DNA from 2 places in the Paenibacillus sp. FSL R7-0128 genome. Region 1 is predicted to be linked to the other one. Evidence: riboswitches for the same ligand, from Rfam matches in the RefSeq annotation. Region 1 holds a riboswitch; the other holds the start of a gene.

The links. A riboswitch is a leader RNA that binds a small molecule or an ion and turns the genes downstream of it on or off. The one in region 1 is predicted to bind glycine.
Region 2: another riboswitch for glycine. It lies ahead of gcvT (glycine cleavage system aminomethyltransferase GcvT); the one in region 1 lies ahead of NST26_RS32095 (amino acid permease).

The regions. Positions count from the first base shown of each region.
Region 1 is NZ_JBBOCD010000001.1:7,490,756-7,497,958, reverse strand. It holds gene NST26_RS32115 (ABC transporter substrate-binding protein) at 1-684, opposite strand, end outside; gene NST26_RS32110 (carbohydrate ABC transporter permease) at 755-1,669, opposite strand; gene NST26_RS32105 (ABC transporter permease) at 1,685-2,662, opposite strand; gene NST26_RS32100 (DUF5643 domain-containing protein) at 2,859-3,815, shown strand; glycine riboswitch at 3,979-4,058, shown strand; gene NST26_RS32095 (amino acid permease) at 4,202-5,578, shown strand; gene NST26_RS32090 (helix-turn-helix transcriptional regulator) at 5,613-6,560, shown strand; gene NST26_RS32085 (DinB family protein) at 6,654-7,196, shown strand.
Region 2 is NZ_JBBOCD010000001.1:6,986,703-6,993,905, forward strand. It holds gene uvrB (excinuclease ABC subunit UvrB) at 1-471, opposite strand, end outside; gene NST26_RS29800 (flagellar motor protein) at 653-1,444, shown strand; gene NST26_RS29805 (flagellar motor protein MotB) at 1,441-2,337, shown strand; gene gcvH (glycine cleavage system protein GcvH) at 2,438-2,830, opposite strand; glycine riboswitch at 3,015-3,112, shown strand; glycine riboswitch at 3,116-3,216, shown strand; gene gcvT (glycine cleavage system aminomethyltransferase GcvT) at 3,298-4,422, shown strand; gene gcvPA (aminomethyl-transferring glycine dehydrogenase subunit GcvPA) at 4,419-5,771, shown strand; gene gcvPB (aminomethyl-transferring glycine dehydrogenase subunit GcvPB) at 5,768-7,203, shown strand, end outside.

The DNA of each region.
Region 1 (7,203 bases):
GGAGAGCCAGATCGGCGCAATAGCCGGTTCCTTCTCCTTGATCGTCTGCAGCCATGGCTCCAGATCCTCCAGCGTCTCAATCGAGTTCACATCGAAGCCGTATTTATCTACCAGATCCTTGCGGAACATAATGGTATGGCTCTCACCAATTTCCTTATTGGTAGGAATCGCATAGATTTTGCCGTCTACGGTTCCGCCGTCCAGGAAGCGGGGATCAAGGGTCTCCTTGATGCCTTGTCCATATTTGGCTAACAGATCATCCAGCGGGAGGAACGCGCCCTTGGCTACGTTATTGGCGAAGTCGGCCCAGTTGGGGGCGAAGGTCAGATCAACCTGTTCACCGGACTGGTAAGCCAGTGCCATCTTCTCGGCCCAGGAGGACCAAGGGAGTCCCTGGAAGTCAATCTCGGCGTTGATTTTCTCTTTGAGATACTTATTGATCTCATCTACAACTGCCTTGGTATCATTCTGCGGGAAATTCCCGACCGTGTAAACTTTGAGCTTCCGGAACGTTGAGGTATCAGGACTCGTGCTGCCTTCCGTGCCAGCCGTTGTGGCTGCTGCTGTTGATTCTGCCTTGGACGGGGCGGATGCACCTGAATTGCCCCCGCCGCATCCGGTAATGCCCAGTATCACGGCAGTCAGAGCGGCAAGCACCGTGCCTGAGCTTCTTGTTGTTCTCATTTGTATGAACCTCCTCGAATGATAATTAGATCATATATTCTAACCGGCATTTACGCCAGAGCTAGACCGCTTAACCTTTGATTGCCCCTATAGTAAGGCCCTTGGTGAAGTACTTCTGGAAGAACGGATAGATGAACAGAATCGGACCAATCGACAGCACGACCATAGCCATCCGCAGACTTTCGGTCGGAACGGATTCCTGTACCATCAGGGCGACACCGCTGCCGGCAAGCTGGGTTTTGAAGAATTCCGCCTGGCGGATCATCTGAATCATGACGTATTGCAGGGAGAACTTGTCGGTGTCATTAATGAATAGCATGGAGTTGAACCAGTCATTCCAATACATCAGCGTAGTGAACAGACCGATCGTAGCCAGAACAGGCAGGGAGATCGGAAGCACAAGCTGGAAGAATATCCGCCATTCCGAGGCCCCGTCAAGCTTGCCGGATTCAATCATCTCCTCCGGGATCGTCTGCTGGAAGAAGGTACGGGTGATGAAGATATAGAAGGCATTGGACAGGCCGGGCAGGATCAGCGCAACCAGCGAGTCCTTCAGATCGAGATAGTTCACGTACAGCAGATAGAAGGGGACAAGCCCTCCCGAGAACAGCATGGTGATCAGCAGGTAGAAGTTGAATGTTTTTTTAAAGGGAAAATCCTTCCGGTAAAGCGGGTACGCATATAGCGCAATCAGCAGCACGGCCAGAACAGTCCCGATAATGGTAACGGTCAGGCTGACGCCATACGCCTTAACCAGTGTCTCCGAATGCTTGAACAGATATTGGTACGCGGATGCGTCGATATGATCGGGCCAGAATTTGTAACCCTGCAGCGTCAAGGCCTTCTCGTTGGTTAAGGAGATGGCGACAATGAGTAGGATCGGCAGAATACAGGCCAGGCTGAAGGCGATGAAGAACACATTCAGAATAATCTGGGCGGTAGTGGAGCCTTTGGTATAAGGGTTGCTTCGGGATGCAGTAGTCATTAGAATCCTCCGTTTCTAGAAAAGCGCCGTATCGCGGTTCAGCTTCCGGGCGAGAGCGTTCGCGCCGATGACCAGGAAGAAGCCGACGACCGATTGATAGAAATTCGCCGCTGAGGACATCCCCAGGTCGTTGAGCTGGATCAGGCCCCGGTAGACATAGGTGTCGATGACGTCCGTAGTCGAGCGCAGCGCACCGGAGTCCAGGGTCACATGGTAGAACAGCCCGAAGTCAGAGCGGAAGATGCCGCCCATGTTAAGAATCGTGAGAATGACCATGATCGGCGTGAGCAGCGGCAGGGTAATCTTGGTGATCTGCTGCCATTTGCTGGCGCCGTCCATCACCGCGGCTTCGTACAGCTCTTCGCTGATGCCGGTGATGGCTGCAAGGTAGATGACGCTGCCGATCCCGATGGAGTGCCACATTTTGGTGATCCACAGAATGTAAGGCCATGCGTTAGGATGCATATAGGCATTCACTGAGGAGTAGCCGAACATTGGCAGAATATGCTTGACCAGGAAGCCGTACTCCGGGTGCAGGAAGGCATAGACGATGAAGCTGACCACGACCATGGACAGGAAGTTCGGCATAATCATGACGGTCTGGAAGAACTTCGAAGCCAGCTTGTTACGCACCTCATTGATCGCAATGGCCAGCGAGACCGAGAGGATGAGTCCTGAGATAATGAAGACCACATTGTACCCCACGGTGTTGATGGTCACGCGCAAGGCGTCAGAGGTGGCGAACAGGAACCGGAAGTTGTCGAGCCCGGCCCAAGGACTGCCCATAATGCCGTCAATGTAGTTGATGTTCTTGAAGGCAATGAATAATCCGAACATCGGAATATAGCAGTTGATGAAAAAGATAATCGAGGTGGGCAGCAGCATCAGCAGCAGCACCCGGTATCGCACGATATTGTGCAGCAGACGGCCGAAACGGCCCTGGGGCGGTGTCGCTAACTTGGTGTTCATAGCTTGTGGTGCGGGATTTGCCATAAGTTCTAACCTCACTCTACTTGTTCTGGATGAACTTATTATAGTAGAGCGGATGAACCGAATTCTCTCTTGCAAATGACCCTGTTTATTCAAAAATGACTTTGTGCAAGTAGGATGTTATTCTGCGCTCCTGTCACAAAATAGCAGCAGGGGAACGTTATACCTGTATATTCTTAATCAGCAAAGGAGAGAAACTATGTACACGATCAGCTTAAATACGATGAAGAAAGCAATGATAGCAACAGCAGTAACCGTTGTACTCGGAGGGACAGTTGTCGGCGGGGGATTCACTGTACCCGTAGCGGCGGCAGCCGATGTCAACAAGGCAACTAAGGCTGGCAGCGCCTTTGCGGTCAGTGACAGCACCGTGCTGAAGGCGCTTGTCCAGAAAGGGCTTGCTGCTGCCCCGAATCAGACCGTGACCCAGGAAGGGGTGACCCTGACTCTAACCGATCTGATCTATGACAATAACGAGCTTGTCGCAGGTATCCGGCAGGAGGGAGGGACGGTGGGCAAGAACGGTTCTTTCATGGACCAGACCAGGAATGTGGACGTGTTGATCAATGGGAAAAAGCTGCTGTTTGATACTTCCATCATTCCCAATTTGGAAGATACGGACACGGCGTTGATCTGGCTGACCAAAGGAGCCATGAAGCAGCAAATCCCGGACAAATTCGACCTAACGCTGAAGGCATACGCCAACGGGGTGAAGGAGCCGTTTATTTTCAAAGTTCAAGTGAACAAGCTGGGGACCCTGTTAAGCCTGAAGCCGGGCGTCTCCAAGAAGAACAACAAATTCAATTATACGGTGAATTCCTTCGAGATGACCGCGTTAACGATGTCTCTGCAGGTGACCTTTAAGGGTGAAGTTCCGGCAGCGGCCAAGTCCAAGGTGAACCCGGAAAGAATGTTATATGACCTTGTGGATGAGAAGGGGAATGTGATCTCGCCGTGGGGCAAGCCGTTTGAGAAGGTTAAAACAAGCGGTACCGAGGAACAGAACTATAGTGCATTCCCAGCCGTTCCGAAGTCCATTAGCGTGAAGCCTTTTACGTATTCCAAAGATGCCAGCGGGAAGATGTTCAAAGACAAGCAGGGCCAATGGGCTAAAACTTATTATAAAGACCTGGAAACCAAAATTACGGTTAAATAACGTGCAATGAAGCAGTGCAGGACACCCGGCGATGACCACGAGAGTAACAAATGATATTGACAGAAGTCTGGACTGTGCATAGAATTGAAAAATATTTACATGAAGTCAGCTTCAAATAATTGAATATTCGCAAGCTATGAAGGCTATGGATCACACTATAGCTGGAGCAGCTTCTGGAGAGACTGCGGGAGACCGCAGCGCCGAAGGGTTCACAATCTCAGGCAAAAGGACAGAAGAGTACCGAATTTGTGTTTTGCCGTGCGGATTAGCCGCTGCTGCAGACGCTTATTTGGAACCTCTTATGAACCGGGAGATTGGATGATATCCAGTCTCCTTTTTGCGTTACCCGGCAGGACAGCGTCATATACACTAAGGGGGAAACAGGTATGGCACAGACAGAGTTAAAAAGAGAGCTTGCAAACCGGCATGTCCAGCTTATTGCCATCGGAGGTACGATTGGCACAGGTTTATTCCTGGGATCGGGTAAAGCCATTCAGCAGGCCGGGCCCTCCATCATGCTCACGTATCTGATCGTGGGGATTGCCGTGTTTTTTGTAATGCGGGCGCTGGGGGAGCTGCTGCTCTCGAAGGCGGGGTATCAGTCTTTTACAGACATTGCTGAGGATTACCTGGGGCCGCGGGCGGCGTTCATTACGGGCTGGACCTACTGGTTCTGCTGGATTATGACGGCGATGGCCGATGTGATTGCGGTGGGCGTCTATGTGCAGTACTGGTTCGATATTCCGCAGTGGGTGCCGGCCGTGATCTGCCTGATCATTCTGCTCGGACTCAATCTGCTCACGGTCAAAAGCTTCGGCGAACTCGAATTCTGGTTTGCTCTGATCAAGGTGGTTACGATTCTGGCTCTGATTGGCCTGGGGATTGTCCTGCTGGTAACCCAGTTCAAGACAGATGCAGGCTCAGTGTCGGTCCGCAATCTCTGGGAGCACGGGGGCGTGTTCCCGAACGGGGTGAAGGGCTTCCTGTTCTCCTTCCAGATGGTGGTATTCGCCTATGTCGGCGTGGAGCTGGTGGGGGTATCGGCAGCGGAGACGGCTAATCCTGAGAAAAACATCCCGTCCGCGATCAACAAAATTCCGCTGCGGATTCTCTTCTTCTATGTCGGCGCGCTCTTCGTGCTGCTGTGCATTAATCCCTGGACCCAGCTTAGCGCGGCTGAAAGTCCGTTCGTGCGCACCTTCAGTCTGGTCGGGATTCCGATTGCTGCGGGGATTATCAATTTCGTGGTCTTAACCTCGGCAGCCTCCGCCTGCAACAGCGGGATGTTCTCGACCAGCCGGATTCTCTACAATCTGAGCAGACGGAATCAGGCCTCGCCTCAGCTTGGCAAGCTGAACCGGAATCATGTGCCTGCGAATTCCTTATTCCTCTCCACGCTGGTGATTTCTGCCGGGGCACTGCTCAGCAAGCTTATTCCGGGTCAGGCCTTCGGTATCGTGACTACGATCAGCGCCATTTGCTTCATCTGGGTCTGGGGCGTTGTGCTGGTCTGCCATATCAAGTATAAAAGGAACCGCCCGGACTTACATGCCGCTTCCAAATTTAAAGCGCCGTTCACCCCCGTAATTAACTATGCCGTCCTGACGCTGTTCGCCGCCATTCTTGTGATCATGCTCTTTGCTGCTGAGACCCGTCCGGCTCTGTTGTTCACCCCGCTCTGGTTCATCCTGCTGTTCGTTCTGTATTCCATTAGAAGCCGTAAGGAGAAAAGTGAACAGGAAATCAGTATAATCAATACATAAACTGATTTCAGGATGAAGAGGGTGCAGCCGCCGCATGAACAAGACAGACCGCATGTTAGCCATCGTACTGGAGCTGCAGCGCAAAGGGGTCGTACGGGCAGAGGATCTGGCGTCCGTCTTCGAGACTAGTGTAAGAACCATCTACCGCGATATCCAGGCGCTTAGTGAAGCTGGAGTGCCGGTGGTAGGAGCTACAGGTCAGGGATATTCGCTGGTAAAAGGGTATTTCCTGCCCCCGGTCAGCTTCACCGCCGAGGAGGCAGTGACCCTGCTGATCGGGACGGATTTCGTGGAGCAGCGGTTCGACACTCAGTATGGTAACCAGGCCTCCGCAGCAGGGAGGAAGATTGAAGCGGTTCTCCCGGAGGATGTCAAGGAGAATACCGCCCGGCTCCGCCAGAGCATCCTGCTGCTGAATACCAGTAAAGATAAGCTGCAAGGACAGGAGAAGGAGTACATGGAGCAGATCCGCCGCGCGATTCTGGAGCAGCGGAAGATCAGCTTCGGGTATACGAAGGGCAGACAGGAAGCTGACGGAAGTCACCGGAGTGTCCGAACCGCTTCGCCGTATGGACTTGTCCTGAACAGAGGCGCCTGGACCCTGGTCGCCTGGTGCTGGCTGCGGCAGGAGATCCGTCATTTCCGGTTATCCAGAATGAGCGGGCTTACCGTTCTGGGTGACCGGTTCGAAGTGCCTGCGGATTTCGATCTGCACGAGTACCAGCCGGAGGATGACCGCCATGTACGCGTGTGCATTTTGGTTCAGCCGGAGATCGCGGGCAAGGCGGCTGAATCGGGTAACTTTTATCTGGAGGCAGTGGAGGACCGGGCAGACGGCAGGCTTATGACCTTCCGCGTGCGCCAGCCCGAGGACCTGCTGCAATGGGTGCTTGGCTGGGGAGCGGGGGCGGTTGTCCTGGAGCCGGAAGCCTTGCGGAAGCTTGTGCGGGAGGAAGCGGCGAGAATGCTGGAACGCTACTGACATAATGTTGTCAGTAGCGGTTGTGTATATTCAGGTCAGACCGAAGAATAAAGGAGCTGCCTGAATATTATGAATATGAATATGAATAAGAATATGAAGACAACAGAAGCCTTACAGCAGTTTGAGAAGACTGCCCATCACTATCTTATGGAATTAGATATCTTCAGTATGGAGCAGCTGCTGCGGCAGCCTGCCGAGGGAGAGTGGTCTCTCGGGCAGATGGTCCAGCATTTGATACAATCGGCGCTGTACATGCAGCTCCGTAATATCGATCAGTGTCTGGCCGGGAACGGGGAAGCGGCGGGGAATGAAGCAGAGATGACCCCGGATGGTAAAGCGATTTTTGCCGGGGGCAGCTTCCCGCCTGTACGCGTTCATGTTCCGCCGTCACCGCAGTACACGCCGGTACAGCCGGAGAGCAAGGAGCAGTTGATCCAGGGTCTGCACACCGTGATGGACCGTATGCGGGAGACCCTGCCGAAGCTTGCGCAGGCACCTGAGCACAGCACTGTCCCTCATCCCCGCTTCGGCCCCTTGACTGCAGCAGAATGGTATCTGCTGATCGAGATGCACTACCGCCACCACTTGCTTCAACTGGACCGGTTGAAGGATGCAATAGGGGCAGGAGTACAATAGAGTTAAG
Region 2 (7,203 bases), 500 kb from region 1:
CGGCGAACCGAGACCATAAATACAGGACACACTCGCCACAATAATGACATCACGGCGTTCGAACAGCGAGCTTGTTGCCGAGTGGCGGAGCTTGTCGATTTCTTCATTTATGCTGGAGTCTTTCTCAATGTAGGTATCGGAGGAAGGAATGTACGCCTCTGGCTGGTAGTAATCGTAGTAACTGACGAAGTAATCCACGGAATTGCTCGGAAAAAATTCTTTGAACTCACTCGCCAGCTGCGCAGCAAGCGTCTTGTTGTGCGCAATAACCAGCGTGGGGCGGTTCAACTTGGAAATCACTTGTGCGATGGTAAAGGTCTTGCCTGTACCGGTCGCTCCCAGCAGCGTCTGGTGCTTTTTGCCCTGCCGGATGCCGTCCAATAACTCTTCTATGGCATGAGGCTGATCGCCCTGGGGTGTATACTCGGACTCCAGTTCAAAAGTCTTCGTACTGACGACAATATCACTCATTTGCCCGTCTCCCCTCTATCGTCTAGAATATATGAATATATTATAATTTTAACCCTAATCATCCTTCATCCATACCAAGCTGAAAAATATGGAAGATAGGAATGCACGTTCCCGTTTATTATACAGCGTTGCCCAGACTGTTGCAAACCATAATATATAGAAATTTAAGGAGCCTGAATTTATGGATTTCATTACAATACTCGGCCTGCTGGCCGGAATTGCCGCTATGATCGGCGGTTTTCTGTGGGAGGGCGGCAGCCTGTCCGGCCTGCTGCAGCCCAATGCTGCCCTGATCGTATTCGGCGGCACCCTTGCGGCTGTACTCATCAGCTTCCCGGCGTCCAAGCTCCGCAGCATTCCGGCGGCGCTCCGCCTGGCTTTTGGCAGACAACGGGATACCAGCCGGGAACAAGCCGAAGAATTGATTGCTATGGCTGCACTAACGCGGCGCGGCGGTGTTCTCGCCCTGGAGAAACGAGCGGAGGAACATCCCGACCCCTTCACCCGTGAAGGCCTGTTTCTGATTGTCGACGGCAATGACCCGGATCAGGTCCGGCAGATTCTGGAGCTTGGGATGGATGCCAAGGAACTGAAATATGAAGGCTATGCCAAAATATTCGAAGCCGCCGGCGGCTATGCACCGACCATGGGCATTATCGGTACCGTTATGGGCCTGATCCGGGTTCTGAGCAACTTAACGGACCCTTCGAATCTGGGCGCGTCCATTGCCGTAGCTTTTACAGCAACGCTCTATGGCGTAGCCAGCGCCAATCTAATCTTTTTACCCATTGCCTCCAAAATCAAATCCCGCAGCCAAAGTGAGCTAGGCACCATGGAGATGCTGCTCGTCGGCATTCTGTCCCTGCAGAACGGGGACCACCCGCATCTGGTCCGTCAAAAGCTGGCCCCTTTCCTGGCAGACGCCCCTAAACGCAGCGCCAGCACCAGCACCAGTCCGGGAGACCCGTTATGAGACAAAGAAACCGCCGGCAGCACCGCGCCGCCGCAGGGAAAGAGAGCCGGGACCGCTGGATGATTACCTATGCGGATCTGATCACGCTTCTGCTTATTTTCTTCGTGATTCTGTATGCCATGAGCAGTCTCGATTCGCAGAAATATGCCATTGTCAGCGGCTCCTTATCGGATACCTTCAAGAGCGGAAGTACAGTACTGGAAGGCGGAAGCGGCGTTCTGGAGGGCAATCAGGGCATTACAGGGACTGACGTTTCGAAGGGTCATAATGAAGACGGCAGCACCGCTGACACGCCTTCGGCCACAGACTCTGGGGATGCGAACGGACTCAATGGACACGGGGCAGATACACCTGCAGCCGGACAAGAAGGAGATGGGGCTGGACACCAGCCGTCTGCGCGCGAGCTTGCTTTTCGTGAACAGGAGGCGAAGCTGGCTGCGCTTATGGGCGTTATCACCCAATACGTGGAGGAGAATAACCTGGGTGAGCAGATTTTTGTTGCCGATAAGCCGCAGGGCATTGCGATCACGCTCAGTGACCGCTTCCTGTTCGATGCGGGTAAGGCTGAGCTGAAATCGCCTGCACTCCCTGCACTGCGCCAGCTCTCCGGCCTGTTCCGCGGCATCGGCGCCACCATCAGCATCGAAGGCCACACCGACAATGTTCCCGTGACGCCAGGCTCAGTGTACAAAGACAACTGGGAGCTATCGGGCGCCCGGGCGCTGTCGGTCCTGCGCTTTTTTCTGGACAAAGAGGGGCTGAGCCCCGATACCTTCCAGTACGCGGGTTATGCCGATACCCGGCCTGCATATGATAATGCGACCACCGAAGGCAGACAGAAGAACCGCCGGGTCGAACTCATTGTTCTGCGCCAGCTGCAGGAGACGGAATAATATACAGACGCAAAAAGACAGACCTCTCACATTAGTAACATCTAATGTAATAAAGAGAGGTCTGCCGTATTAACATCCGCTTCCGCAAATAAGCTAACTTTTATTCCCCAACCAGTTCCTTGTACGCAGCCGCATCCAGCAGGCCGGTTACTGCCTCTGCGAACTCAGCATCAAGCTCCAGCTCAAAAATCCAACCGTCTCCGTAGGGCTGATCGTTGATCAGCTCCGGGCTGGCCTCCAGCGCATCGTTGATCTTGGTCACCTTACCGGATACGGGTGAATATAGCTCCGATACCGTCTTCACGGACTCAATACTGCCCACGCTGTCACCAGCGGAGATTGCCGCGCCGACTTCCGGGAATTCTACAAACACGATATCGCCGAGCAGATGCTGCGCATGATCCGTAATCCCTACACGTACTACGCGTCCCTCGCCCTGCTGCGCCCACTCATGCTCTTCGCTGTATAGCAGGTTGTCAAGCACTTCACTCATGTCCAAGCCGCCTCTTTTCCGTAATTGGAGTTCTAAATTTAGTTATAGCCTAAGTTATCGGCTTGCCTAATGTCAATATAACTGACAGTAAAATTAAATTTGTCAACTTTTTGACGTTTTTTGATTGACAGGGCGGAGGGTTACCCGGTTTAATGGAGTCAGTAGAAAAACATATGGTTTGCGAATGATGGCATAGGGAGAGACTGTCTCACAGGAAGACAGCGCCGAAGGAGTAAGCCCGGGATGGGTGAATCTCTCAGGCAAAAGGACCTTTGCCGGACGCATCTCTGGAGAGCATCCGGATGCCTGCGCCGCAGGCTTCACGGATCACCAACGGGGAAACCTGCGCTGCAATGCAGGGTAACTCTCAGGTACCAAGGACAGAGCGAAAGTCCATTTATGCATACGTGCATAATGGCTTTCGCCTGTCCTTTTTCGTATGTAATCAAAGCCAAGGGAGTGACGAGATGGAGTCTTTGAGAAGAACGCCTTTTTATGATCTCTATGCCGCGTATGCGGAGTCCAGATGTATTGATTTTGGCGGCTGGGAGCTGCCGGTTCAGTTCACAGGGATCGTGAAGGAGCATGAAGCCGTCCGCAATCAGGCCGGACTGTTCGATGTCTCCCACATGGGAGAATTCATGGTTACCGGAGAGGGCGCAGAAGCCTTCCTCCAGAGAATGACCACGAATGATGTCAGCCGCTTGGAAGACGGCGCGGCGCAGTATACGCTGATGCTCTATCCAAGCGGCGGAGTGGTGGACGATCTGCTCGTATACCGTCTGGGCGAGGAGCGTTACATGCTTGTCGTCAATGCGTCGAATATCGACAAGGACTTCCAGTGGCTGCAGGAGCATCTCACCGCTGAGTTCAGCGGGGTCACTCTGAACAATGTCTCGGATGAGACCCTGCTGCTTGCCTTGCAGGGACCGCTGGCTGAGACCATCCTTGCCAAAGTGACGGACGCTCCTCTAACGGAACTCAAGCCTTTTCACTTCATCGAACACGCCGAGGTCTGCGGCGTCAGCGTCCTGCTCTCCCGCTCCGGATATACCGGTGAGGATGGCTTCGAGCTGTACGCTCCTGCTGATACGGCGGCTACCCTCTGGAAGGGCCTGCTGGAAGCAGGCGCTCCGCATGGCCTGACTCCTGCCGGACTCGGCGCACGCGACACGCTGCGCTTCGAGGCCAAACTGCCGCTGTACGGCCAGGAGCTGTCGGCGGATATCACTCCACTCGAAGCCGGTGTCCAGTTCTTCGTGAAGTTGGATGCAGGCGACTTCATCGGCCGTGACGCCCTGCTGAAGCAGAAGGAAGCCGGTCTGCCCCGTCGTCTTGTGGGCCTGGAGATGATCGACCGTGGCATTCCCCGCTCCCACTATCCCGTATACGCGGATGGAGTGAAGATCGGTGAAGTAACGACAGGCACCCAGTCCCCGACCCTGAAGCGGAATCTCGGACTCGCCCTGCTGGATACTGCCTATACGGAGATCGGTACAGAGGTGTACGTAGAGATCCGCGGCAAGCAGCTCAAGGCTGCCGTCATCAAAGCCCCATTCTACAAAAGAAGCCAAGGAGTGAAGCCGCAATGAAGCACCGCTATCTGCCTATGACCGGGCAAGACCGCGCAGAAATGATGGAGACCGTAGGCATACAGTCCATCGATGAGCTGTTCGCCGATATTCCGCAGTCTGTCCGTTACCAGGGAACCCTGCCGATGTCCGGCGCCCTGGATGAGTACGCACTGCTTCGCCATATGAAGGGGCTCGCCGACAAGAATGCCGATTTCGACACCCACGCCAGCTTCCTCGGTGCCGGATTATACGATCACCACGTTCCGGTCGTCATCAACCATGTGATTTCCCGTTCGGAATTCTATACCGCCTATACCCCTTATCAGCCGGAGATCAGTCAGGGTGAGCTACAGGCGATCTTCGAATTCCAGTCCTATATCTGTGAACTGACCGGGATGAAGGTCGCCAATGCCAGTATGTATGACGGTGCAACGGCCCTGTCCGAAGCGGCTGTGCTGGCCGCAGGTGCCACCAAACGCAAGAAGCTGATTGTCTCCCGTACGGTTCACCCGGAAGCGCGTCAGGTGCTGCGTACCTCCGCCAACGCCTGGGGCCTGCAAATTGTAGAGATTGATTATGCTGACGGGGTAACTGATCTCGCCAAGCTGGCTGAAGCCATCGACAGCGATACGGCTGCCGTTCTGGTTCAGTCGCCCAACTTCTTCGGCGGTATTGAAGATCTGCGCCAGATCGAGCCGCTGATCCATGCGGTCAAGGGACTGCTCGTGGTCAGCGCGAACCCCATTGCACTTGGCGTATTGGAGTCCCCCGGACGGCTTGGCGCAGACATCGTAGTCGGCGACGCGCAGCCGCTGGGTATCGCCGCATCACTGGGTGGACCCACCTGCGGATTCTTCGCAGTGGCCGAACCGCTCATGCGCCGGATGCCGGGCCGGATCGTCGGCCAGACCGTTGACCGGAATGGCAAGCGCGGCTTCGTGCTGACGCTCCAAGCCCGCGAACAGCATATCCGCCGGGAGAAGGCGACCTCAAATATCTGCTCCAACCAGGCGCTCTTGGCGCTGTGCGCTTCCGTCTACCTGTCCGTGATGGGCAAGGAGGGCATGCGCGAGGTGGGTGAGCTGAACATCCGCAAGAGTCACTATGCCGCTGGGCGGCTGGCTGAAATCACCGGCGCTGAGCGCGTCTTCACGGCCCCGTTCTTCAATGAATTTGTCTTGAAGCTCCCGGAGGGCAGCAGTGTGAGTGCAGTGAACTCCAAGCTGCTGAAGGAAGGCTATCTGGGCGGTTATGACTTAGGCCGGGATTATCCCGAGCTGTCCGGACATATGCTGGTTGCCGTAACGGAGAAACGAAGCAAGACCGAAATTGACGAATTCGCAAGCGCACTGGAGGGCTGTGTATGAAACCGGAACAAAGTCTGATTTTTGAATTAAGCCGTCCCGGCCGCTCGGCCTACTCCCTGCCTCAATGTGATGTGCCGCAGGACGAAGGCATTGACTCCCTCCTTCCCGAAGGGCTGCTGCGCAGTGAGCCGGTCGTACTGCCGGAGGTATCCGAGGTGGATGTCATCCGCCACTATACCGCCCTGTCCCGCCGCAACTTCGGAGTCGATAACGGCTTCTATCCGCTCGGCTCCTGCACTATGAAATACAACCCGAAGATCAACGAGGATGTCGCCCGCTTCCCGGGACTCTCCAGGATCCATCCGTACCAGCCGGAGGAGAGCATCCAGGGTGCGCTTGAACTGATGTACACGCTGCAAAAGGATCTCGCCGCCCTGACCGGCATGGATGCCGTATCCCTGCAGCCTGCTGCCGGAGCCCATGGCGAGTGGACCGGCCTGATGATGATCCGCGCCTACCATGAGAGCCGCGGAGAGGTCCGCTCCAAGGTCATCGTGCCCGATTCCTCGCACGGCACCAATCCAGCAAGTGCCGCCGCAGCGGGACTCGACACCGTGACCATCCCCTCCAACGACAAGGGAATGGTCGATCTCGAAGCGCTGAAGGCAGCTGTCGGCAGCGACACCGCCGCGCTGATGCTCACGAACCCGAGTACTCTTGGACTCTTCGAGACGCAGATCGTCGAGATCGCCGCAATTGTCCATGAAGCGGGCGGCCTGCTCTATTATGATGGAGCGAACTCCAACGCGATTATGGGCATTACCCGCCCGGGCGATATGGGCTTCGATGTCGTGCATCTCAACCTGCACAAAACGATGAGCACACCGCATGGCGGCGGCGGACCGGGAGCCGGACCGGTCGGCGTGAAGGCGAAGCTGATCCCGTTCCTGCCGCAGCCTACTGTGGTCCGCAGCGAAGACGGCAGCTTCTCGCTGGACTGTGGCGGGCCGGAATCGATCGGCCGCGTCAAAGCCTTTTACGGAAACTTCGGGATTCTCGTCCGTGCTTATGCGTATATCCGTACCTACGGTCCCGACGGCCTCCGCGAGGTGTCCGAGAACGCCGTGCTGAACGCCAACTATATGATGCACCGGCTGGCTCCTTACTTCGAGATTCCCTTCCCGGGCGTCTGCAAGCATGAATTCGTCATGTCCGGTAAGAACCTTAAGCAATACGGTGTACGTACCCTCGATGTAGCCAAACGGCTGCTCGACTTCGGCTATCATCCGCCAACCGTCTACTTCCCGCTGACGGTAGAGGAATGTATGATGATTGAGCCGACCGAGACCGAGAGCAAGGAGACGCTCGACGGTTTCATTGAGACGATGATCCGAATCGTTAAGGAAGCGGAGGAAACCCCGGAGATTGTCATTAACGCACCGCATACGACTGAAATCAGCCGCCTGGATGAGACGCAGGCCGCGCGTAAGCC